DNA from 4 places in the Shewanella sp. TB7-MNA-CIBAN-0143 genome. Region 2 is predicted to be linked to each of the others. Evidence: predicted binding sites of a transcription regulator. Region 2 holds the regulator's gene; each other region holds the start of a gene.

Region 1 (6,188 bases), on a different contig from region 2:
ATGAATCAGCTCAGGCTTACTTCTAAAGTGTTCATCTAAAAAGGCCAATTCTTGCCCGCTAGCTAATGTTTTTAACGCTAAATCTAAGATGGAGTTATCTCGATAACTGATGGCTCCTGGGCTGTTTTCGGGCACATTATTTTTGGCAAGCAATTGAGTTTGTTTGCTTCTGGCTAAAAAGGAATAATGTTTTAATTGCTTTGTGTCGCCAACAATCAATACACGTTTTGCACGGTATAGCGCAGGTAAGCAACTGCTAATGTTACATTGTGTTGCCTCGTCAATAATCACTAAATCAAACATTTCACGATTAAGTGGCAATACCCTGTGTAGGCTGTTTAAGCTTGCTAGCCAGATGGGAAATGCGGCAAATAATGTGGCGTATTCTATTTTTTCAAATAGCGCGAGTTGTTTACTGGACGTTCTACTGCGAATCGCTTGGTTAAAAGCCTGTAGCGATTTACGGTGCTGATTAACTAATGTGTTTAAGTTATTCTTTTTTAGTGCATTAAGATATTCAGCTGCCAGTGTTTCCCGCGTAACAGTGTGTTTATTAATGGTGTTTAACGCATCCCATTGATGATGCCATTGGTTTATTGACCCTTGGGTAAAAAACAAATAAACCCGTTTTAGCCATGTTGATTGTTGTGCTTGAAGTTTATGTAGGTGCAAACCACGGCGAATAGACCTGCGACTGAACGCCAGGAAACGTTTTTCAAGTTTTATCAGTAATCGTTGCAGCTTATTCAGTTCGTCTTCACATGCTTGCGGGTTTTGGCTTAAGTCATCGCTAAAGTATCCTGCGAGTAAGTCCGCGGTATAGTCTTTTAATTGTTTTAAAAATGCTTTTTGTCCTGCGCGAATAGACACGTCGCCTAAGTTAAAATTACTCGCCAATTTAGCTGCAATCACATCAAGGGCTACGTCATTATTGGCCACAATAAGCACCGACTCACCGCGCGCCATATGTTCGGCAGCAACAGCAGATATGGTGTAGCTCTTTCCCGTTCCTGGCGGACCAGATACGCAGCCTAAATCGGCATTGGCAGCGATATGAATAACTTTCTTTTGTGGCGTAGATAATAACCCCGGTAAAAAGTCATATTTAAGTGTTGGGGCTCTGAGTCTTACAGCACGTTTTTCAAACGTTTGGTTAAACAGTTTACAAATAGGAGCTGATTGCTCGTTAGCGCTAATGATACTTTCTAATTCGTGAAGTACACCGCGACTGCTCGATGACCTCTCGACAAAAAGTAGCATCGAAATAGGTAATAAGCGGGGAGTGTCTTGGGTTAATGCTTTTTTAATGTCTTGGTGCCCAGCAAGCCTGGGATATTGCAATAACTCTAGTGAGTTTATGTCAATTTGATTACTGCTAAAATATGAGGTCCAAAAAGATGGTGAATGTATATCTTCATTGATGAGATCTTCTGAAAGCTCATTATCTTCTGGTAGCAATTGTTGCAGCAGGGCTTCATTGATTTCAGTGTCTTCTGTTTGGGCTGAAAAATAGAAATTATTGTTTTGTTGTTCAATGGTGGCTTCATTAAACAGCAGCGGTGAGACAACCGTTTTGAGCTCACCTTTTATAGTGACTTTACCGACAAATAGAAATCGTGCGTACAGCAGTATTCTTTCTCTTTGGTACATTGCCACTCGCTTAAGCATTGGCTCAGCAAATTCTTGCGGGATAGGCAAACGAGGTAAAAAACCTGTCCCTAGCTCATCTTGCCCTTCAAGAATGAGACGATCTTCTTGTTTAAACTTGTTCACATTCCAAAGATTGATGGAGGCGCTATCTTCCTTATAACAATCTTTGTAGTAGGAAATAATCTGCTGATAACTCAATGGCACAATTCCATTTATTGATGATCCCAAGACAAATTAGACACAATACGGCAAGGCTCGCAGCGAAAATGAAACATGTCTAAAAGTGGCTCATCTAGCTTCCAATCTTTAGATCCACAGCGTGGGCAGGGGCGAGCTAGCTCTGCTTGCAATGATTCGCCGCCCACACGGTATAAGTAATAATAGGTGGGGATATTAGTTAAATATTCTATCCGGCCACGTAAATCCCAACCGCGTCTAAATAAGTCACTATCCGCTCGAGTGATCTCATCCAAAGCTGCAAACTCTGCTTTAGTGGCTGCGGCCATTTGCAGTTCATCGCATGCTTGCCACTCTGTTTGCCATTTTATGATGCGTTTGTGATCGCCATTAAAAGTAGCAGGCAGCTGATAAAGAGGTATTGGTAACAGGTTATCGCCATTACGCAGTGGCGAACACATGTGCACATAACTGGTATACAGCAGTTGCCATGAAGGCGTATCGGTATTGCTGGCTTCGGAGTTAATGTCTTGGCCGATGAATTTCTCTCTAGGGGCCAATAGCTTAGCTGCAGTTAGGCCTGCTAAGGCCACTTTTACCCATGGGCTACTGTGGCGGTTAGCTAAGCTGGTTTTTTCAGGTAACAGCAAACGAACTCTAAATTCACCGTCATTAAAGGCGACCGCAAATTCACGTCCTAAAATTTGTCCATTAGCTCGTAAGGCTTCAAGAAAAGCGTTAATGGCTTTCTCTACCGTATCAATTGTCGTATCGGCAAAACATTCAAAGCGTAGTTCGGTGACAAACATCTACTGCTCAGCCTTATTATTGATTATGTAGCTTTGAGTCATATTATTTTGTAATTGGTTTTCTAACTCAGTAACTCGTTGGGTTAGCTGACTAATGTGTTGTTGTAGGGTCATAACCTGTTGGATCACTTGAGTAAGATCGGGTTGATCATGTGATGAGACATCGGCTATTGATGGAATGTCTGCTAATTCCGGTAAATGTTGCCACTCAGATTTAGGCAGCGCCTTAAATTGTTGTAAACCTTGGATAAGGGTAGGCATCGGAATGCTATTGCCTAAACGACTTTTTATCAGGGCCAAGCTGGGCGTATGCCCATTGTTAGCAATTGATTTTGCTGCGGCAAGTACTTGTTCAATTGGACTCATTGTTGGTTTAATTCCATATAGTGAGATTAACTAATTCTTGTTGAGTTAAAACATAAAGCTATATAAATCAGTATATTATTTTATGGCACGATTTTGGCTTAAAGGATCTGTAAATACAATGCGGATTTTATTTTAACAAAAAGGATGCAACATGAAATTAAAACTTATCGCAGCGGCATTAATTGGCGCTACATCACTAGCATTAAGTGGTTGTGTTATTAGTGTCGGAGACCATGAATCGGGTAAAAGTGCTGATTATTGGCAAGTGCAACAAGATAAAAATCGTGATCTGTTGAGCAAATTGTCTATGGGAATGAGCAGTGATCAAGTCACAACCTTAATGGGAACGGCTGATTTTAGTGAAGCTTATACCAAGTCGGCTCAAAATAATGCAGAGCAATCCATCAAAGTGTTGTTTTATCGTACCCAATGGGCAGAAGGCGATGGTAAAACAACCAAAGATGAATGCACGCCAATTGTGTTCAAAGATGACGTTTTAGTGGGCTGGGGTGATACCGCCTACAGACAGCACTAATTGCCGAGTGAGGTTATCCGACATTAAGTGTTAATTACAATTTAGCTCGCATCATCACGTCCAATTGGTCAATCACTTCTGACCATTGGGCGTCTTGTAATAATGCCTCTTTTAAAAATGCTTTTTGACCTGAATTCCAGCAATCGGCATCAGTAATTAATGTGTGTTTATCCAGTTTGTTTTGGATAACAAAGTCGTCGATTCCCTCTTGATCGTGAGGCAAACCTAATTGCTTAAATAAGTGACTTAAATCATTTGATGTAGTGTCCATTTGGCGCATTCCTTATGATGGTTAGATAAACAATTTTAGTATCCGTCTTGATGAGATAAATTGCAAACAACTGACACTCACAATCGCTAACAGGTAAAATGGGTAAACAAAACTTGTACAATGTTTCAAACTTGTTAAGTTAAGTTTAGCGAGTTAACCAACAAGGAATAATAATGGACAATAACACCTTGGAAACTTTACGTGCAGTATATTTGACGGCAGAAGACTTACGAGTCGCAGCTTCTATTCTTTATAACGCTTATCATGATGATCCCTATTTTATCGAGGTACTTGGGCAAGATGACAATCAACAATACGAACAGAAACTTCGCGCGGCGATTCGTGAAGAGTTAAATGAACTGTGGCAACAAGAACAACCTTTAATTGGCTTATTTGACGGTGACCGTTTAATTGGAGTTGCCTGTGTGATTACGCAACAAGTACCTTTGGGTGAGGGGCGTTATTGGCATTGGCGTTTTAAAATGATGTTGGGTACAGGATGGAAATCAACTCAAGGGTTAATGCAAAAAGAGACCTGCATTTTAGAACATCTTCCTTCGCAAAAATGCGGGGTTTTGCAATTTATTGCCTTATCCCCCAATGAGCAGCAAAAAGGTTATGGTGCCAAGTTAATTCAAGCGGTATTGAGTTGGTGTGATGAGCAACCTGGGCTTGATGGCATTGGGGTATTTGTGAGTAACTCTTCGCACCATCAAGCATTCGTGAAACAAGAATTTGTCAGCATTGCCACTGTGAGTATTGGCAATATTGAAGGTGAAATATTGTTTTACAGTAAGGCATAGTGTCTAAAATGAAATAATCTAATACTAACAGAGCATACCATTAGCGAGTTGTTAATAAGGAGTGAGTAATGGAACCTAAGCGTTATTCTTCATTTGCAGAGTTTTACCCATTTTATCTGTCGCAACATCAAGATCCCGTTTGTCGAAGACTGCATTACATTGGCAGTAGCATTATTGTTGTGATTATTATTAACACTCTGATTAACCAACATTGGTGGCAGCTATTGTGGTTGCCGGTAGTCGGTTATGGTTTTGCATGGTTAGGGCATTTTATATTTGAAAAAAATCGCCCCGCAACATTCACTTATCCGCTATACAGTTTATGGGCAGATTGGGTCATGTTTGCTCAAATGATAAAGCGTTTATGGCGCAAATAACCCTGGAAGTATTAACTTGCTCACGCTTTTGTAAGCAATATCCTACAAGTGTGTAAGGGATCTTATCTAAAGTTGTCAGTGTTTAACGTTATAAATTATTATTAATCTTTTAAAATCAGGCAATTACATTTTTATAACGATTTACTGACATGTGAGATGTGTATTTAAATGGAGTAGAGTGACTTTTCTCGGCGTTTATTTTGGCTAGAATGTAGTTATCGAAAGCGGGTCATCAGTTGGTTTTCTTAGGATGAGAAATAAGACTAATGATGCTTAAGAATATTAGGGATGATACCAGGACACGCTCACGGATTTGAGCATAAGCTCGGCAAATGGATAGCCGAATCAAGGATGGGTGAAGACAGTAAATAGTCGACACAAGGAAAAAAAGGATAGGGCTGCAGGATGCAGCTGGGATAATTCAACGGATTGAATAGATTTACCGCTCAGCCAACGGATAGGCTGTTCAACGGAATGAAACTCATGCGTTTGTTTGTGTTACACAAATAGACAAGGAAATGAGAACAGGGAAAAGGACTGCAGGAAGCATGTTTACATGGATGGTGCAGGGAGCAAATTTCAGCCGGATTGCTGACAAAAGTGTTAACGGGCACAACCTTATAACTTAAGGTTGTGCCTTTTTGCTTTCTGGCGGAAATTATCCAGCCTTAGAATAATGTATTGGTTACGATGATGTATGCTTCGTTACCCTTAAAGCACAGTGCTTAAAGTTATGCAGATGCCAATTTATGATCATTTTTCTGTTTAGTTAGCATTAATGGCGAATATATATAGACCGTTTAAATCTTTGCAAACCTAGCCTTTATTATCTACATTTCATAATCAATCCAAAAGTATACAAAAATAAATCCCCCTATATTATTGTTTGTAAAGTAATAATTGTTAAATCTAATGATGTTTTTTCGGATATTCTTTTAGATGTTCTTATATTGCTAAGGATGTAACTACTCTATGAACAGTGAAATTGATATTAATCGGTTAATTGTTCGGTAAATAGTGAGTAAATTGTGTGACAATAGCCTCATTTTTGTCAGTCTTAACACTGCTCTGATGTATGCTTTGTATTTCGTTCTGCATGTTGTTGCTTAATGGTTTATTCATCTGTGCGAGTCGCTTGAAGAGGGATTTATTTGATGTGGTTACAACGAGAGATGACACTTAACTCTAAAAGACGAGGAT
Region 2 (6,188 bases):
CGCCGAACACATGGAGCATTACGCCTCAAGTGACATCACTCACTTTACCAAACCTATCTACCTCATTTACCCTGAAAACGGTAAAGCACAATGGCAATTAAGTGCAGACCGTGGGCAATTGAATAAAAATACCAGCAAAGTCACATTAGAAAATAATGTTATTATTGATGCCATTGATATAGAAGAACCCCTGCAGTCACTGAGTACCCAAGCTATTACGGTGGATTTAACCACTATGATAGGATCCTCACAAGAGATGGTGTACATCAAAGGTAAAGGGTTTATTATTCAAGGTTTAGGCCTACATGCTGACTTGAATTCGCAAAAATTATCGCTACTAAGCCAGGTAGAAGGAACATATGAGCCACATTAATCGTCTCCACACTCGCGCCAATGTTATGTTATTAAGTAGCATACTTTGTATATTGAGTTTGCCTGCTATAGCGAAACAAGGGGATCTGAAACAAGAATTGAAAATCGCTTCAGTCAGTCAGTCTGCCGACATTAAGAATAATCAAATTGTTTTTAATGGTCCGGTAACGATTGTCCAAGGCACGATTAATATCAATGCAGATCAGTTACGGGCGTTTACCCCTGAAAACACCACCAGCAAGAGATTAATTGCTACTGGCACCCCGGCTACATTTTCGCAAGAATTAGATGACGGTAAAATTGGTACCGCAAGTGCTAACGAAATTAGCTATGACCTTGCCACCACTACACTCACATTGACTGGCAACGCCAAACTTGATCAATCAGGTAGCCAGGTTACCGGTAATAAAATCAAGTACAACATCAGTGCTCAAGAGCTGATTGCCGAAAGTACTGGTACAGGGCAAGATCGGGTAATCACCATCATTCAACCAGAGAATTTCCAAGACGAGTCGGCGCCAAAGCAAAAACTCCCTGAAATTCCTGTTAACAAGCAGATCAAACCATGACCCAAATTACCTTAACCGCTGAAAATCTAGCTAAAAGCTATAAAGCTCGTCAAGTTGTTAAAGATGTGAGTTTAACGGTTAAAACAGGCCAAATTGTCGGTCTTTTAGGCCCCAATGGTGCAGGCAAAACCACCACCTTTTATATGGTTGTCGGCTTAGTAAAAAGCGATAAAGGCCGAATATTGATTGACGATGACGACCTTACTGCCGATCCAATGCATTTGCGCGCCCGCAAAGGTATAGGTTACTTACCACAAGAAGCCAGTATTTTCCGCAAGCTCACCGTTTACGACAACATAATGGCCGTACTGCAAACTCGCAAAGAGCTCAGCACAGACCAACGTATTGAACAGCTTGAGCATCTACTCGAAGAGTTCCACATTACTCACATACGCGACAGCCAAGGTATGTCGTTATCGGGTGGCGAACGTCGTCGAGTTGAAATTGCGCGCGCTTTAGCTGCTAATCCAAAATTTATTTTGCTTGATGAGCCCTTTGCTGGTGTTGATCCTATTTCGGTCATCGACATTAAAAAAATCATCCAACAACTTAAAAATCGCGGTTTAGGGGTATTAATTACCGACCATAACGTACGTGAAACGCTAGACGTTTGTGAGCGAGCCTATATCGTCAGCCAGGGTAATTTAATTGCCGAAGGCACACCTGATGAGATATTAAGTAATCAACAAGTTCGAGCTGTGTACTTAGGTGAACAATTCAAGCTATAGTTACTTTACTGGCCTTTTAGTCTAGCTAACTCATTTCATTGAACGATACCTAAACAACGTTAAATGTCATTGATGTTTATGGCAATCGATTACAGTTCGAGATTGTCATTTTTATGGAAAATCATCTAGGGATAAGCGGTAAATGAAAGCGTCACTCCAACTTAAAATGGGTCAACACTTAACCATGACCCCACAATTGCAGCAAGCCATTCGCTTACTGCAATTATCGTCATTGGAGCTACAGCAGGAAATCCAACAAGCATTAGATTCAAATCCATTGCTTGAAATAGAAGATGAGTTTTCTGAAGCAAAAAACTCCTTAAAAGAAAACCGCGACCAAGCGGATACCGACTTTAGTGACAACAGTATTGTTAATGTCGAAAAAGACACTTCCACCGTCGACATAGCAGAATCCATGACCAAAGAAACCATGGATGATTTAGCCATGGATACCACATGGGATGAAGTATACACAGCCTCACCTATGTCAGGTTCGGGCAGTGCAAGCATGCGCGATGACGACATGCCCTTTCAAGGTGAAACTACTGAAGGTTTGTACGAACACTTAGAATGGCAAAAAAATCTCACTCCATTTTCAGACACCGATCTCGCCATTGCCACCGCCATTATTGATGCCATTGATGAACGCGGTTATTTAACCCAAAGTACCGAAGATATTCTCGAAGCCATGGGTGATGAAAATGTGGAACTCGATGAGGTTGAAGCGGTATTAAAACGCGTTCAACACTTTGACCCTGTGGGTGTTGCTGCACGTGATTTAAGTGAATGCCTATTTATCCAATTAGCGCAATACTCTAACGACACACCCCATATCGATAATGCCCGTTTGTTAATTAAAGGCTATTTAGAGTTAATTGCTGGCCGTGATTTCAGATTATTGATGCGTAAAACAAAACTAAAAGAAAATGAGTTACGTGACGCAATCACTTTAATCCAGACACTCAATCCTCGTCCGGGCTTATTAATTACCCCCATGGATGATGAATACGTGATTCCCGATGTCACAGTATTAAAGAAAAATGGCCGTTGGGTAGTAGAGTTAAACCCAGACAACATGCCTAAAATTGGTGTTAATCAGCAATATGCAGCCATGGCTAGAGGCAGTAAAAACCCGTCGGATAGTCAATTTATTCGAGGCCATCTGCAAGAGGCTAAATGGTTTATTAAAAGTATTGAAAGCCGTAATGATACTTTACTTAAAGTGGCAAATTGCATTGTGCAATTTCAGCAAGGCTTTTTTGAATATGGCGAAGAAGCCATGAAGCCTATGGTGCTCAATGATATCGCTGAAGCTGTAGAAATGCATGAATCGACCATTTCACGAGTCACCACACAAAAATATATGCACACCCCTCGAGGCTTATTTGAACTAAAATACTTCTTCTCTAGCCATGTCAGTACTGACGATGGCGGGGAATGCTCATCAACGGCCATTCGTGCTTTTATCAAAAAGCTGGTTGCCGCAGAAAACCAGAAAAAACCACTGAGTGACAGTAAAATGGCTCAGCTTCTGGCAGAACAGGGCATAAACGTTGCTCGTCGTACGATAGCAAAATACCGTGAAGCAATGATGATCCCGCCCTCAAACCAACGTAAGAGTTTATAACCTACTAGGCAATGGAGGATTTTTTATGCAAATAAGTCTGACTGGACGTCATGTCGAAATAACAGAATCTTTACGTGAATACATCCACAGTAAATTTTCAAAGCTTGAACGACACTTCGATCAGATCCATAATGTACACGTTGTGCTCAATGTAGAAAAATTACAACAAAAAGCAGAAGCCAAAATCAACATTAATGGCGCAGAAATTTTTGCAATGTCAGAAAGTACTGATATGTATGCTGCAATAGACGCCCTGATCGATAAACTCGACCGTCAGGTAATTAAACACAAAGAGAAGAATACAAAACACTAACGATGGAACTTTGTACCATTCTGCAGCCGGAATGCACTACCTGTGCCACACCGGGCAGTAAGAAAAAAGTACTGGAACTCATCAGCAATTTAGTCGCTGCCCAGTACCCAACCCTGTCTTCGCAAGAGGTTTTTGAAAGCCTGTTAGCGAGAGAGAAAATGGGTAGCACAGGTATAGGAAATGGCATTGCGATACCTCATGGTAGATTAACGACCATCGATCACCCTATCGCGATATTTATTAAATGTGAAGAAGCCATTGCCTTTGATGCAATCGATAAGCAACCCGTGGATCTTTTATTTGCTTTGTTAGTACCTGCAGACCAGTGCCAACAACATTTAGGCACGTTATCGAGCATGGCCCAAAAGTTAAGCGATAAGCAAATATTGAAACAGCTTCGTAAAACTCACGACGCAACAGAACTTTATCAGGTTATTACTGCATGAAACTAGTTATAGTATCGGGACGTTCAGGCTCAGGGAAATCCGTTGCCCTGAGAGTATTAGAAGACCTAGGATATTATTGTGTTGATAATTTGCCTTTACCACTCATTGGCACATTATTAGCCCAGCTTAAAGGCAGTAATGATTTGGTTGCGATTAGCGTTGATGTTCGTAACATTGCAGAACAAGGTAAAGCGCTTCAAGACCAATTGGCACTACTTCAAAATGACACTGAAATTATCAGTTTCTTTTTAAATTCCAATGACAAAGTATTGCTTAAACGTTACAGCGAAACACGTCGATTACACCCGTTATCTAAAAATCATATTTCACTGCAAGAAGCGATAAAACTAGAAGGCCGTTTACTTGAGCCTATCGCAAAAATTGTTGATCACTATATCGACACTTCTGCGCTAAATATCTACGAATTAAGCGACCAAGTTAGGCAAATATTATTAGGCAGTGTTGATAAAGAGTTAGTGATTAACTTTGAATCTTTTGGCTTTAAACACGGCATGCCGACAGAAGCAGATTTTATGTTTGATGTACGCTTTTTACCCAACCCACATTGGGAAATAGAACTGCGTCCATTTACGGGTTTAGACGAGCCCGTACAAGAATTTTTAGGTCGTCAGCCATTAGTTAATAAATTTATTTGGCAAATTGAAAACCTATTTGAAACTTGGATGCCGCATTTAGAACGTAACAATCGCAGTTACCTTACCATCGCGATTGGTTGTACTGGTGGTCAGCACCGTTCGGTATATATTGCAGATCAATTAGCAAAACGATTTCGACAAGGCAGTAAACACACGGTTAATGCTCGCCACAGAGAATTAAATATCAGTGATACTAATAACTAAGTGAGCATAGGATCGCGTCAATGATCAAACTTGAACGCCAAGTGACCATTTCAAATAAATTGGGGTTACACGCCCGTGCCGCCACAAAACTCGCGATGTTAGCGGCGGATTTTGATGCTAACATCACCTTAACTCAAGGCGAAAAAAACGCCAGCGCAGCTAGCGTACTTGGGCTATTAATGCTTGAAAGTGGTATCGGTAAAATGATTACGGTGACAGCTCAAGGCCCAGATGCTGAAGTTGCATTAAACGCAGTGTGTGATCTCATTAATGCTAAATTTGATGAATCTTGTTAATTTTTTAATCGCATTGAATTTATAAATAGCCTGTAATGTGTGAATAGCTGCAAGTTACTCATGCTTTAAGCCACCGTCATCCTTATTTTATGCGGCCTCTAAATGACTAGGCCATACTAACCAAACTGTCACGACATTGATGATCACCAGTAGACATCAGTCCCTCAAAAATATTAGCCCTTAGGATTATCTCACGCAGTTGATACCAATCTCATTAGTATCAGTTCATTCTGCGGGAGTTGGCGTTTAACATGATAAAGACATTACCGCTTCTAGCAACGGATCCAGTGCAACTCTGTTTCCGTGACGTGGTTCGTCTATAGTATGTAAGCAGCATTGGCTGCTGCAGAATTTCACCGCAGAAGTCATTTAAGTATTCTATTTCTGCATTTCATTGTCTTACGTAAAGACAGCTATTTCTGCATTTATACGCCTTGAACTGTACAACCTGAGAAACCCAGAATAATGACATACTGAATAATATAAGTATGACGAATAGGAAGTAGATATATGGGTAAAGAGTACCTAGACAATGAGATAACAGAACAACGTCTCAATCAACTCGTTCAAGCACTAGACAGTGGTCTGTTTGTCCATGCCCGTAACATGCTACATACCATGTCACCTAACGATGTCGCCCTTATTCTCGAATCATCACCGCCCAAAAATCGTCAGGTGTTATGGCAACTCATTGACCAACAATATGCTGGGGAAATTCTTGACGAATTAGGTGAAGAACTTAAAGATTCACTTATTAGCAGCATGACACCAGAGAAGCTTGCCCAGGCCACAATAGGCATGGATACAGATGACATGGCCTATATTCTTCGCAGTTTACCCGATGATGTTTACAAGAAAGTGCTCAAATCAATGCGAAGCCAAGACCGGGATAGAGTAGAGCAAGCATTGCGTTACCCAGATGATACTGCCGGCAGTATCATGAATACTGATACCGTCACCCTAAGACCCGATGTCAA
Region 3 (6,188 bases), on a different contig from region 2:
TTAGGCGCGGTGGATTACCTTGCTAAGCCTTTTGCACCAGAAGTGTTATTAAATCAAGTGTCACGTTATTTACCCTTAAAGCTAAACCACGATAAACCTGTGGTTGCCGATGAAAAAAGTTTAGCCTTGTTGGCGCTGGCGCAGCGCGTTGCGGTGTCTGAAGCCTCAGTAATGATTATGGGCCCAAGTGGCTCAGGTAAAGAGGTATTGGCGCGCTATATTCACCAACATAGCCAACGCCATGACCAGCCGTTTATTGCAATTAACTGCGCGGCGATACCAGAAAACATGCTAGAAGCGACCTTATTTGGTTACGAAAAAGGCGCATTTACTGGCGCTTATCAAGCCTGCCCTGGTAAATTTGAACAAGCCCAAGGCGGCACAATATTACTGGATGAAATATCTGAGATGGAACTTGGTTTACAAGCTAAGTTATTGCGGGTATTACAAGAGCGTGAAGTTGAGCGTTTAGGTGGGCGTAAAACCATTAAACTGGATGTACGCGTACTAGCTACCTCAAATCGCGATTTAAAAGCCATGGCAACGGCGGGGGAGTTTAGAGAAGATTTATATTATCGTATTAACGTATTTCCGTTAACGTGGCCAGCGCTGAACCAACGCCCAGCAGATATTTTACCGTTAGCGCGCCATTTATTAGTTAAGCATGCCAAAGCATTGAATATGACGTGGGTACCTAAATTGGATGATGCCGCCACTCGACGATTATTGACTTATCGCTGGCCGGGTAATGTGCGGGAACTTGATAACGTGATTCAGCGTGCATTGATTTTACGGGTAAACGACGATATTGGCGTTAATGATATTATTATCGATTCTGCTGATGTGAACTTATTGCCAACAGATCACTTTGAGGTTGATAAACCGGCCGAAGTCGAAGGCTTGGGTGACGAATTAAAAGCCCAGGAGCATGTGATTATTTTAGAAACCCTTAATCAATGTCAGGGTAGTCGCAAATTGGTTGCTGAAAAATTGGGGATCAGTGCCCGGACATTACGTTATAAAATGGCTAAAATGCGAGATATGGGCATTCAACTTCCGGCTTAGCATAACTAATTACCACAAGGTAATTAGTTAACCTTAGATTTTATACTCTAATTAAGCCTGTTTTTTATTGCCAACCCCCGTAAATAGGTAAAAAGTAACCTGCTCACTTACTGAAAAGGTTACTTTTCACCTGGATTATTCTGGCCTTTCACTTACTCATCACTTACTCATCACTTACTCATCACTTACTCATTACTTACTCATTACTTACTAATATCCGGCCAATGGTAATACTGGCACCTAAATTGCTTTAACTCCTTATCAGTTATTGTTGTCGTCAAAAAGTCGACGAAAGGGAGTTACACCATGCAGATTAGCGCAAATCCATTAATGCAAGAAATGCAATCGCTTCGCGGCGAGATAGCCCCTTCTATTGGTTCATCTATTCGACCTAACCTTACCCAGCAAGTGAATAACACCACTGGTGCTGATTTCAGTCAGCTATTGTCTCAGGCTGTAGGTAGCGTCAATGAACTGCAACAATCATCATCAAGCTTAGCCACTCGTTTAGACATGGGCGACACCACGGTGACCCTGTCTGATACCGTTATTGCGCGTGAGAAAGCCGGCGTTGCCTTTGAAGCAACAGTGCAGGTGCGTAATAAATTGGTCGACGCTTATAAAGAAATTATGAGTATGCCTGTTTAGTTGCCAAAAGCATTAAGCACTAAATAACATAACCACATCAGATATAGCAGGTACGCATTGTGAGCACAGACATTATGGTAGGTTCGGATTCAACAGCCGATGGCGGTGTCCAACAAGAGAACAAATCTGGACTTCTTGGTGGCGTTGGTGGTGCAGATATGATGCGTCAAGTGATCATGATTCTGGCATTAGCAATATGCCTTGCTATGGCTGTTTTTGTGATGATGTGGGCGCAAGAGCCTGATTATCGTCCACTAGGAAAGATGGAAACCGCAGAGATGATCCAGGTACTCGATGTGCTGGATAAAAATCAGATTGATTATCAAATCAACGTTGATGTGGTCAAAGTACCTGAAGATAAATATCAAGAAGTAAAGTTACTGCTTAGCCGTGCGGGTATTCAAAGTAGCACTCAGGCCAATGATTATTTAAACCAAGACAGTGGTTTTGGTGTTAGCCAACGTATGGAGCAAGCGCGCTTAAAACAAAGCCAAGAACAAAATCTCGCTCGAGCTATCGAAGAGTTGAAAAGTATTAGTCGTGCAAAAGTCATTTTAGCATTACCAAAAGAAAATGTTTTTGCCCGTAATGCCTCTAAGCCAAGTGCGACCGTTGTGGTGAGTGTGCGTCGTGGCGGGCTAGGCCAAGAAGAGATTGATGCCATTGTTGATATCGTTGGTTCAGCGGTGCAGGGATTGGTGCCTTCTCGCGTGACAGTAACCGATTCAAATGGGCGTTTACTTAATTCTGGTAGCCAAGATGGCACCTCGGCTCGAGCCCGTCGTGAGCAAGAGATCGTACAGCAACAAGAAGCTGAATATCGTAAGAAAATCGAATCAATCTTGATGCCAATTTTAGGGCCTGAAAATTTTACCTCGCAAGTTGATGTGAATATGAACTTTACTGCAGTGGAGCAAACGGCAAAGCGTTTCTCTCCTGATTTACCGGCTATTCGCAGTGAGATGATTATAGAACGTAACTCATCTGGTCAAAGTTCTGGCGGTATTCCTGGTGCGTTAAGCAATCAACCGCCGATGGAGTCTGACATTCCGCAAGTGGCGGGGGAAGCAACTGCCTCAGCCGCATCTGGTGATTCTTCAAAAGAAGCTACGCGTAATTATGAATTAGACACTACGATAAGCCATACTCGTCAGCAAATTGGCGTAGTACGTCGTGTGAGTGTGTCAGTAGCGATTAACTTTAAACCAGGGCAAGTAGACGAAAATGGCCAGGTAACTCGCGTGGCACGAACTGAGCAAGAGTTAACTAATATTCGTCGTTTATTAGAAGGCGCAGTAGGTTTTAGCACTCAACGTGGTGATGCGCTTGAAGTGGTTACGGTTCCTTTTATGGATCAGCTTATTGAAGCGTTACCAGAGCCCGATATGTGGGAGCAACCATGGTTTTGGCGTGCAATTAAACTGGCTTTAGGTGCAATTGTTATTTTAGTGCTTATATTAGCGGTTGTTAGACCGATGCTTAAAAAGCTAACTAACCCTAACGGGGTTAACATGCCAGATGATGTTCGCCCTGGACATGAGTTAGCCGAAATTGAAGATCAGTATGCTGCAGATACCTTAGGTATGCTAAATACCAAAGAAGCGGAATACAGTTATGCTGATGATGGATCAATTCATATACCTAATTTACATAAAGATGATGATATGATTAAAGCCATTAGAGCGTTAGTGGCTAACGAGCCTGAACTTTCCACTCAAGTAGTTAAAAACTGGTTACAAGACAATGGCTAATGAAAAAAAAGATAAAGTAGAAAAATCAACAGCATTTGACCCAGATCTAGTAACTGGTGTTGAGAAAACGGCCATTTTACTGCTTAGCTTGAGTGAAGCCGATGCTGCGTCAATTTTAAAACACTTAGAACCTAAGCAGGTGCAAAAAGTGGGTATGGCAATGGCGGCGATGGATGACTTTGGTCAAGAAAAAGTCATTGGTGTTCATAAATTATTTTTAGACGATATTCAAAAGTTTTCATCTATTGGTTTTAACAGTGAAGAGTTCGTCCGTAAAGCGTTAACCGCGGCATTGGGTGAAGACAAAGCTGGTAACCTGATTGAACAGATTATTATGGGCAGCGGTGCTAAAGGCCTTGATTCATTAAAATGGATGGACGCACGCCAAGTTGCTACCATTATTCAAAATGAACATCCGCAAATTCAAACCATTGTATTGTCGTATTTAGAACCAGATCAAGCGGCTGAAATTTTTAGTCAGTTCCCTGAAAATACTCGCCTAGATTTAATGATGCGTATTGCTAATCTTGAAGAGGTTCAGCCGGCGGCATTGCAAGAATTAAACGACATTATGGAAAAACAATTTGCGGGTCAAGGTGGTGCGCAGGCAGCTAAAATGGGCGGCCTAAAAGCGGCAGCCAATATTATGAACTATCTCGATACAGGTATTGAGAGTCAGATAATGGAAACCATGCGTGAGTCTGACGAAGAAATGGCGCAACAAATACAAGATATGATGTTTGTGTTTGAGAACTTAATTGACGTGGATGATCGTGGTATTCAGGCCTTGTTGCGCGAAGTTCAGCAAGATGTGCTGATGAAAGCGCTCAAAGGTGCTGATGAAGGATTGAAAGAGAAAATTTTAGGCAATATGTCTAAACGTGCAGCAGAATTACTGCGCGACGACTTAGAGGCCATGGGGCCAATTCGTATTAGTGAAGTAGAAGTGGCACAAAAAGAAATTCTGTCTATTGCCCGTCGACTCAGTGATAGTGGCGAAATTATGCTAGGCGGCGGTGGTGGCGACGAGTTCTTATAACATCATCACTTTTATTAAGGCGTTGTGGTTGGCCGTTTATGTATAGAGACTCTTTGTACTGGCGATGTTAACGAGTTATCTCTATTGGGCATTTTTATAGGGATAACGCTCGCCTAATGATATTGACGGTTATTACTAATATGGTTGATGCCAGTACGGTTATTGTTAGTACGGTTAATACCAGTACGATTATTACTAATATGGTTGACGCCAGTACGGTTATTGTTAATACGGTTATTGTTAATACGGTTAATACCAGTACGATTAATCCCATGTTCGACGATTATCATTTTGCTTTGCGCCAATGTTTTCTACTATACAAGTGATCAATTATGCCAGAATCAAAATCACCTAAAGATGGACTCAATGCCGATAATGAGCATGAATTTAGTCATTGGCAATTACCTGATATTACAAAAGATAACAGTTTAGAACCTTCAAATTTATTTGGTAAATTTTCTGAAGCTCATATTCCTGATCCCGTTACTGGGGCCGAAAAATCTATGGCGCCACCAACTATGGCGCAAATAGAAGATATCCGTGCAGCGGCAGAGCAAGAAGGTTTTGAGCAAGGTCAACAAGAAGGCCATCAACAAGGATTAGAGCAAGGGCGCTTAGAAGGGCTAGAGCAAGGCCATCAGCAAGGTTTTTCGCAAGGTGAACAACAAGGTTTAGAAGCGGGCCAAATTAAGGCCAATGAGCTTATTGAACAACTTAATCAAATTATTTCCCAATTTGAACTGCCATTATCAATATTAGATAACGAAATTGAAGCTGAACTGTTAGCCATGACAATAAGCTTAGCAAAGTCGGTAATTGGTCATGAATTAAAGACTCACCCTGAGCATATATTATCAGCGTTACGCCAGGGTGTTGACGCGTTACCACTCAAAGAACAACGGGTTAAATTACGTTTTAGTCCAGACGATGCAGAACTTGTTAATCAATTTTACAGTACTGAACAGTTGCAAAAAAATCAGTGGAAAATTGATATTGATCCAACGTTATCAAATGGTGACTGTATGATTGAAAGTGTGCGTTCCTCTGTTGATTTACGTGTCGAACAACGTATTAACCAGGTATTTAGTGAACTGGACGCTCAGTCAAATCAGTTAGCCAAAACGGTACAACAGCAAAAAACCACAGATTCACAATATCAAACCACATCAGTCGATAATTTAAATGATTTTCAAAACGTTAATCAAGCGACTGACGGTATCGACACTATCGACAATAAAGACGCGATCGATAATAAAGACAATATCGACAATATCGACACTATCGATAATAAAGACAATAGCAACAGTACAGATACCATTGATAGTACGAGCAATAGTACTAGCAATAGCGAGTCTCTCTCAGCAGATGTTGCCCCTCAGGTCGCAGATATTAGCGCGAACCCAGATGTTGCCAATGCGGCTGATACTGATGCATCTGTTAATACAAGCTCACAAGTTAATACCGCGGTAGCTGATACTGCTGATGATATTAAACAACAGACGAAAGACTTATCTCAAGGAAGCAGTGATGAGCACTCGTCAACATAAGCTCCTCAATAAATTTGCGGTGCATCATAAACACGTGCTGCCGCTGCGACCTGTTGCCAGCGGCCAGTTAGTTAGGGTTGTTGGTTTAACGCTTGAGGCAACAGGCTGTCGTGCTCCTGTTGGCAGTTTATGCTCTAT
Region 4 (6,188 bases), on a different contig from region 2:
GGCGGCATGCTAACCAATATGGAAAATCAATTAAAAGAGCAGGGCGCAGCAGACAAAATGGATGCCGTGCTTGAAGAGATCCCGCGGGTACGTGAAGATCTTGGTTTCTTACCTCTCGTTACCCCAACATCGCAAATTGTTGGCTCACAGTCGGTGATCAATGTGCTGATGGGTGAGCGTTACAAGTCGATGACCAAAGAGACCGAAGGTGTACTAAAAGGCGAATATGGTGCGACGCCAGCGCCAGTTAATGCAGAACTACAAGCCAGAGTGCTAAAAGGCGAACAGCCAATTACGTGTCGCCCAGCCGATTTAATTGCACCAGAATTAGATAAATTACGTGTCGAGCTTGCCGAAGCCGCCAAAGAGCAGGGCTTTAGTTTAGCTGCAGAATCAGATGACGATGTAATGACTTATGCGTTGTTCAATCAAATTGGTCTTAAGTTTCTTAAAAATCGCGGCAATCCGGATGCGTTTGAACCTGTCCCAAGTGCAGATGATTTACAAGTGAAAGCCGATAAAGGCCCACAAACCTATACCGTCGATGTCGATGGTCAACATTTTGTGGTCGAAGTGAGTGAAGGTGGTGAGATTGGTCACATCGCGCCAGCATCAGCTGCACCTATTACGGCAGCGTCTGCAACGGTCGCCTCAGCGCCTACGGGTGAGATTAAGTGCACCATGGCCGCGCCGTTATCGGGAAATATTTTCAAAGTGTTAGTCAGTAATGGTCAAGCGGTTAAAACCGGTGAAGTGATCATTATCCTGGAGGCGATGAAAATGGAAACCGAAATTCGTGCTCAACAAGATGGTGTTGTAACTCAGTTAGCGGTTAAGCAGGGTGACAGTGTAACTGTAGGTTCAACATTGTTGTCATTAGCATAAGAGGTCGAAATGGAAGGATTATTGGCTTTTTGGGCTGAAACGGGTGTCGCTAACTTTACTGGTGGCCAACTGCTAATGATGGCTGTTGGTTGTTTATTGTTATTTCTAGCGATAATTAAAGGATTTGAACCGTTATTGTTATTACCTATCGGATTTGGTGCCATATTAGCCAACATTCCTAATGCAGGTTTTACCGATGAAGGTGGCTTACTGTATTACGCTTACCATGTCGGGATTGAGACTGGGGTATTCCCATTGCTCATCTTCATGGGGGTGGGTGCATTAACTGATTTTGGTGCGCTAATTGCTAACCCTAAAACACTATTGTTAGGGGCTGCGGCGCAATTTGGGATTTTTGCCACTTTACTTGGTGCTATTGCCTTAAATTGGGTACCTGGGTTTGAGTTTAGTATGCAAGATGCTGCAGCTATTGCCATTATTGGTGGAGCTGATGGTCCAACGGCAATTTTCTTAGCCTCTAAACTAGCGCCTGAATTGTTAGGTGCTATTGCTGTTGCTGCATACTCATACATGGCGTTAGTGCCATTAATTCAGCCGCCGATCATGAAACTGCTAACCACTAAAGCCGAACGTGAAATTAAAATGGAACAATTGCGTGAAGTCAGTAAGAAAGAGAAGATTATCTTTCCACTGATGGTGCTAGGGTTAACCATTTTATTTTTACCTGCAGCAACCCCATTAATTGGCATGTTCTGTTTGGGCAATTTAATGCGCGAATCTGGCGTAGTGGATCGTTTATCGAAAACGGCGCAAAACGAGTTAATCAACATAGTGACTATCTTTTTAGGTCTTGCTGTTGGGTCTAAGCTATCAGCGGATCAATTTCTGCGTATCGAAACGCTAGGTATTTTAATCCTTGGCGCGGTTGCGTTTAGTATTGGTACTGCTTCTGGGGTATTGATGGCTAAATTAATGAGTAAGCTCTCTGGCGGAAAAATTAACCCACTTATCGGTGCAGCAGGCGTTTCTGCTGTGCCAATGGCTGCACGAGTAGTGAATAAGGTAGGTTTAGAGGCTAACAACCAAAACTTCTTACTCATGCATGCTATGGGACCTAACGTAGCAGGTGTGCTAGGCAGTGCTGTTGCTGCAGGTGTTTTGCTGGCAGTACTAGGCTAAAACTTACCAGATGATTCAAAAGCCAATGCCTTTGCGTTGGCTTTTTTGTTTTTATCTACTGGTACAAAATTACTTATACCTCTTTTGATGCATATTGGTGCACTTAAACTGTTTTATTGCACTGTCGTAGAATTACGGTATTTAATTGTTAAAATTAAATTCTCTTAAAATCAACGCGTTAATATGTTGGCATAAAAAATGGATAGCAAATATTGTATATTTGATGAGCCATATCCAGTCTTTTTAGACAGTAAAGGTTATCAATTTTACAACTAACTGACTGATAAATAATATTTAATAAATTCAATTTTAGCAAAGGCGCTATCGAGATATTCCTAAATGGATATCCGAAGCGCCTTTTTTTATTGTCAATTTTCATCACGGGGAAATAATATGAACTGGAAAATATCGTTAACTCAGCAGATTAAGTCTTTATTACTGGGGGTCAGTATTGGGGCAAGTTTGTGTATCAACACTGTAAGTGCCGAAGTGGGCTTTCCTGAAAAAGAAGAGCTCAGGTTTGGTTTTATCAAATTAACTGATATGGCACCTATTGCGGTTGCTTATGAAAAAGGTTATTTCGAAGAAGAAGGTTTATACGTCACGATTGAAGCGCAGGCAAATTGGAAAGTGTTACTCGATGGTGTGATTGATGGTCGATTAGATGGGGCCCACATGTTAGCGGGTCAACCTATTGCTGCAACAATTGGTTACGGTACTAAAGCACACATTATTACCCCATTTTCGATGGATTTAAATGGTAACGCAATTACGGTATCAAACGACGTTTGGGCCAAAATGAAGCCGCACATTGCTAAACAGGCAGACGGTTTTCCCGTTCATCCCATTAAAGCTGATGCACTAAAGCCCGTAGTAGAAGAATTTAAAGCGGCTGGTAAGCCATTTAATATGGGTATGGTGTTTCCGGTTTCTACACATAACTATGAATTGCGTTACTGGTTAGCCGCTGGTGGGATTCATCCTGGGTTTTACGCACCTCATAAAGGAGATACATCAGGGCAGATTGATGCACAAGCTTTGCTGTCGGTAACTCCGCCCCCACAAATGCCCTCGACACTGGAAGCGGGCACAATTAATGGCTATTGCGTTGGTGAGCCCTGGAATCAGCAAGCTGTGTTTAAAGGCATTGGTGTACCTGTGGTGACCGATTATGAAATTTGGAAAGATAATCCTGAAAAAGTGTTTGGTATTACAGCCGAGTTTGCCGAAAAATATCCAAATACCACTATACGCCTTACTCGTGCGTTGATCCGCGCCGCTAAATGGTTAGACGACAATAACAATGCTAACCGCCCAGAAGCGGTAAAAATACTGTCTCAATCTAATTATGTTGGTGCTGACTATGAGGTGATTGCTAATAGTATGACGGGGACGTTCGAATATGAAAAAGGCGATAAGCGCGCGGTTCCAGACTTCAATGTATTTTTTAGGCATCACGCAACTTATCCATATTACTCAGATGCGATTTGGTATTTAACTCAAATGCGCCGTTGGGGCCAAATTGAACAAGATAAATCTGACGATTGGTATAAAGACATCGCCGCAAAAGTCTATCGTCCAGATATTTATGCTAAAGCCGCGCAATCACTCATCGACGATAAGCTCATCCCCGCAGCTGACTTTCCAGATTTCAGTAAAGAAACCGGTTTCAAAGCACCGCAAACTCACTTTATTGATAACTTAGTTTATGACGGCAGCAAGCCTAATGCTTACATTAATTCATTTGTAATTGGATTAAAGCAAGGCGACAAGCTGTAACAAACTGTTAAGGAGTCTTGGATGAACAGTCTTTATTCTATTGCACAAAATCGCTTAATTGAACGAGGCAACATGGCAGTTGTTATGCTGAAAATAGCCGAGTTAAGTAGGGCGATACTATTACCGTTTATCGGCATTGCGATATTTTTAGCTCTGTGGGCGGTGACAGCTAATAGTATTGAAACCTCTCTAGGTAAGTTTCCGGGACCGGTTGCTGTCGTGTCGCAATTTGACAATTTGTATCAGGAGCATATAACTGAGCGCGAAAAGGCCGAGGCTTTTTATCAACGTCAAGAAACACGAAATGAGGCGCGTGTTGCTAACGATCCAAGTTATGTCGCCAAAGTACGTGCTTACACAGGTAAAGAAACTTTTTGGGATCAAATTGTCACTAGTCTAATTACCGTCATGAGTGGTTTTATCTTAGCGGCCATTATTGCTATTCCATTGGGGATTTGGATGGGGTTAAGTAGCAGTTTGCAGGCAGCAATTAACCCAATCATTCAGATTTTTAAACCCGTATAGCCACTCGCTTGGTTGCCTTTAGTTACCATGGTGGTCAGTGCGCTGTATGTCTCGCCGGATCCGCTAGTGTCTAAATCATTTATTAACTCCATGCTCACGGTCACCTTGTGCAGTGTTTGGCCAATGATTATCAACACTACAATCGGCGTGACGAGTATCGACAGCGACCTCATCAATGTCAGCAAAGTATTGCGGTTATCGGCAATAACCCATGTGCAAAAAATCGTCTTACCAGCATCTATCCCAATGATTTTTACCGGTATGCGCTTATCCCTAGGGGTCGCGTGGATGGTATTGATTGCCGCGGAAATGCTGGCGCAAAATCCGGGGCTTGGAAAATTTGTTTGGGATGAATTTCAAAATGGTAGTTCTGATTCATTAGCGCGAATTATGGCCGCGGTGGTTGTGATTGGCTTTATTGGCTTTTTATTAGACCGAGGCATTCTGGCCTTACAGCATTGGGTATCTTGGGATCAATGAGGGTAACAACATGAGCACATTTTTAGAGATTAGCGGCGTTGATATGGTTTTTCCCACGCCTAAAGGATCTTTTACAGCGCTTAAAGACGTGAATTTGAAGATAAATAAAGGCGAGTTTATCTCATTGATTGGTCACTCTGGTTGTGGCAAATCGACCGTACTGAATATTGTTGCAGGTTTATACCAAGCCAGCTCTGGTGGGGTCATTTTAAAAAGTACTGAAGTTAAAGCGCCAGGACCTGAACGGGCGGTGGTATTTCAAAATCATTCGTTACTCCCTTGGTTAAGTGCCTATCAAAACGTTGAGCTTGCTGTAAAACAAGTGTTTGCTGGCAAGATGAGCAAAACAGAAATGAAACAGTGGATTGAACATAACCTGCAATTAGTGCAGATGGATCATGCTATGCATAAACGTCCAGGAGAGATTTCTGGTGGAATGAAACAACGAGTCGGTATTGCAAGGGCGCTTGCTATGCAACCGGAAGTGTTGCTGATGGATGAGCCATTTGGAGCATTAGATGCGTTAACACGAGCACACATGCAGGACTCGTTAATGGAGATCCAAAGTCAGTTAAATAATACCGTGATTATGATTACCCACGATGTAGACGAAGCGGTGTTGTTGTCTGACAAAATTGTCATGATGACCAATGGTCCAGAAGCCACAGTGGGTGAAATTTTAACAGTCGACCTTCAAAGGCCAAGAAACCGCCTAGCGTTAGCTCAAGATACTGAGTACAACCGACTGCGTTCTGAGGTACTTAAATTCCTGTATGAAAAACAACGCAAGATAGAATCACTGTCAGCAACAAAACAAGTATTTAAAATGCAAGATAAATCACAGACACCAATTAATGAAGCCGTTAAAGTAAGCAACAGTTAGTTTGCTAGTCGCACTGTTACGCTTTACAGCGTGTTTATAACTTAACTTAAAATAACTATTTGGGATGTAAGATGAATAAAAAACTGCTTGCGAGTCAAGTTGCGGATAAGGCTTGCCTAAATTCTGCCTTTACAAAAAAATGTGCTTTATCGGTACTTAGTTGTTCACTATTACTGGCTATGGGAAATGCTTCTGCAGCGGATGTTAAAGTCACATCAATCGCTGATGCAGTGACTCAGGGAACAGCAAATGTAGATTTGAATTTGCGTTATGAATCTGTCGATCAAGACAATGCGTTAAAAGATGCTGATGCATTGACACTTCGGACTCGTTTAACCTTTGCTACCGCTGAATATTACGGCTTAACAGCTTTAGTTGAGTTTGAGGATTCACGCAGCTTAGCAGGGGTTAATGATTATAATGACGCGATTGGCAACAATGCTGATTACTCTGTGATTGCAGACCCTGAAACAACTGAATTAGACCAGGCTTTCTT

The links. The regulator sigma-54, encoded in region 2, starts transcription at its own class of promoters, with help from an activator protein. The targets are predictions, from matches to a motif close to GTTGGCACGNNNNTNGNNT.
Region 1: AAEY97_RS02480 (DUF3192 domain-containing protein) is a predicted target of sigma-54. The motif match lies at 3,084-3,102, and genes of this name have one in related genera.
Region 3: fliE (flagellar hook-basal body complex protein FliE) is a predicted target of sigma-54. The motif match lies at 1,298-1,316, and genes of this name have one in related genera.
Region 4: AAEY97_RS20055 (CmpA/NrtA family ABC transporter substrate-binding protein) is a predicted target of sigma-54. The motif match lies at 2,211-2,229, and genes of this name have one in related genera.

Annotation. Positions count from the first base shown of each region.
Region 1 is NZ_JBEOPL010000002.1:239,059-245,246, reverse strand. It holds gene AAEY97_RS02495 (DEAD/DEAH box helicase) at 1-1,854, opposite strand, end outside; gene AAEY97_RS02490 (Zn-ribbon-containing protein) at 1,863-2,636, opposite strand; gene AAEY97_RS02485 (hypothetical protein) at 2,637-3,002, opposite strand; gene AAEY97_RS02480 (DUF3192 domain-containing protein) at 3,154-3,537, shown strand; gene AAEY97_RS02475 (DUF2789 domain-containing protein) at 3,572-3,808, opposite strand; gene AAEY97_RS02470 (GNAT family N-acetyltransferase) at 3,982-4,611, shown strand; gene AAEY97_RS02465 (Mpo1-like protein) at 4,680-4,988, shown strand; gene AAEY97_RS02460 (secondary thiamine-phosphate synthase enzyme YjbQ) at 6,143-6,188, shown strand, end outside.
Region 2 is NZ_JBEOPL010000038.1:2,086-8,273, reverse strand. It holds gene lptC (LPS export ABC transporter periplasmic protein LptC) at 1-373, shown strand, start outside; gene lptA (lipopolysaccharide transport periplasmic protein LptA) at 360-941, shown strand; gene lptB (LPS export ABC transporter ATP-binding protein) at 938-1,669, shown strand; gene AAEY97_RS20700 (RNA polymerase factor sigma-54) at 1,812-3,296, shown strand; gene hpf (ribosome hibernation promoting factor) at 3,322-3,609, shown strand; gene ptsN (PTS IIA-like nitrogen regulatory protein PtsN) at 3,612-4,055, shown strand; gene rapZ (RNase adapter RapZ) at 4,052-4,915, shown strand; gene AAEY97_RS20680 (HPr family phosphocarrier protein) at 4,936-5,211, shown strand; gene mgtE (magnesium transporter) at 5,722-6,188, shown strand, end outside.
Region 3 is NZ_JBEOPL010000002.1:329,379-335,566, reverse strand. It holds gene AAEY97_RS02850 (sigma-54-dependent transcriptional regulator) at 1-1,065, shown strand, start outside; gene fliE (flagellar hook-basal body complex protein FliE) at 1,372-1,713, shown strand; gene fliF (flagellar basal-body MS-ring/collar protein FliF) at 1,785-3,464, shown strand; gene fliG (flagellar motor switch protein FliG) at 3,457-4,503, shown strand; gene AAEY97_RS02830 (hypothetical protein) at 4,617-4,793, opposite strand; gene fliH (flagellar assembly protein FliH) at 4,836-6,050, shown strand; gene fliI (flagellar protein export ATPase FliI) at 6,031-6,188, shown strand, end outside.
Region 4 is NZ_JBEOPL010000033.1:31,833-38,020, reverse strand. It holds gene oadA (sodium-extruding oxaloacetate decarboxylase subunit alpha) at 1-885, shown strand, start outside; gene AAEY97_RS20060 (sodium ion-translocating decarboxylase subunit beta) at 895-2,025, shown strand; gene AAEY97_RS20055 (CmpA/NrtA family ABC transporter substrate-binding protein) at 2,419-3,804, shown strand; partial or broken gene AAEY97_RS20050 (ABC transporter permease) at 3,877-4,809, shown strand; gene AAEY97_RS20045 (ABC transporter ATP-binding protein) at 4,820-5,692, shown strand; gene AAEY97_RS20040 (alginate export family protein) at 5,872-6,188, shown strand, end outside.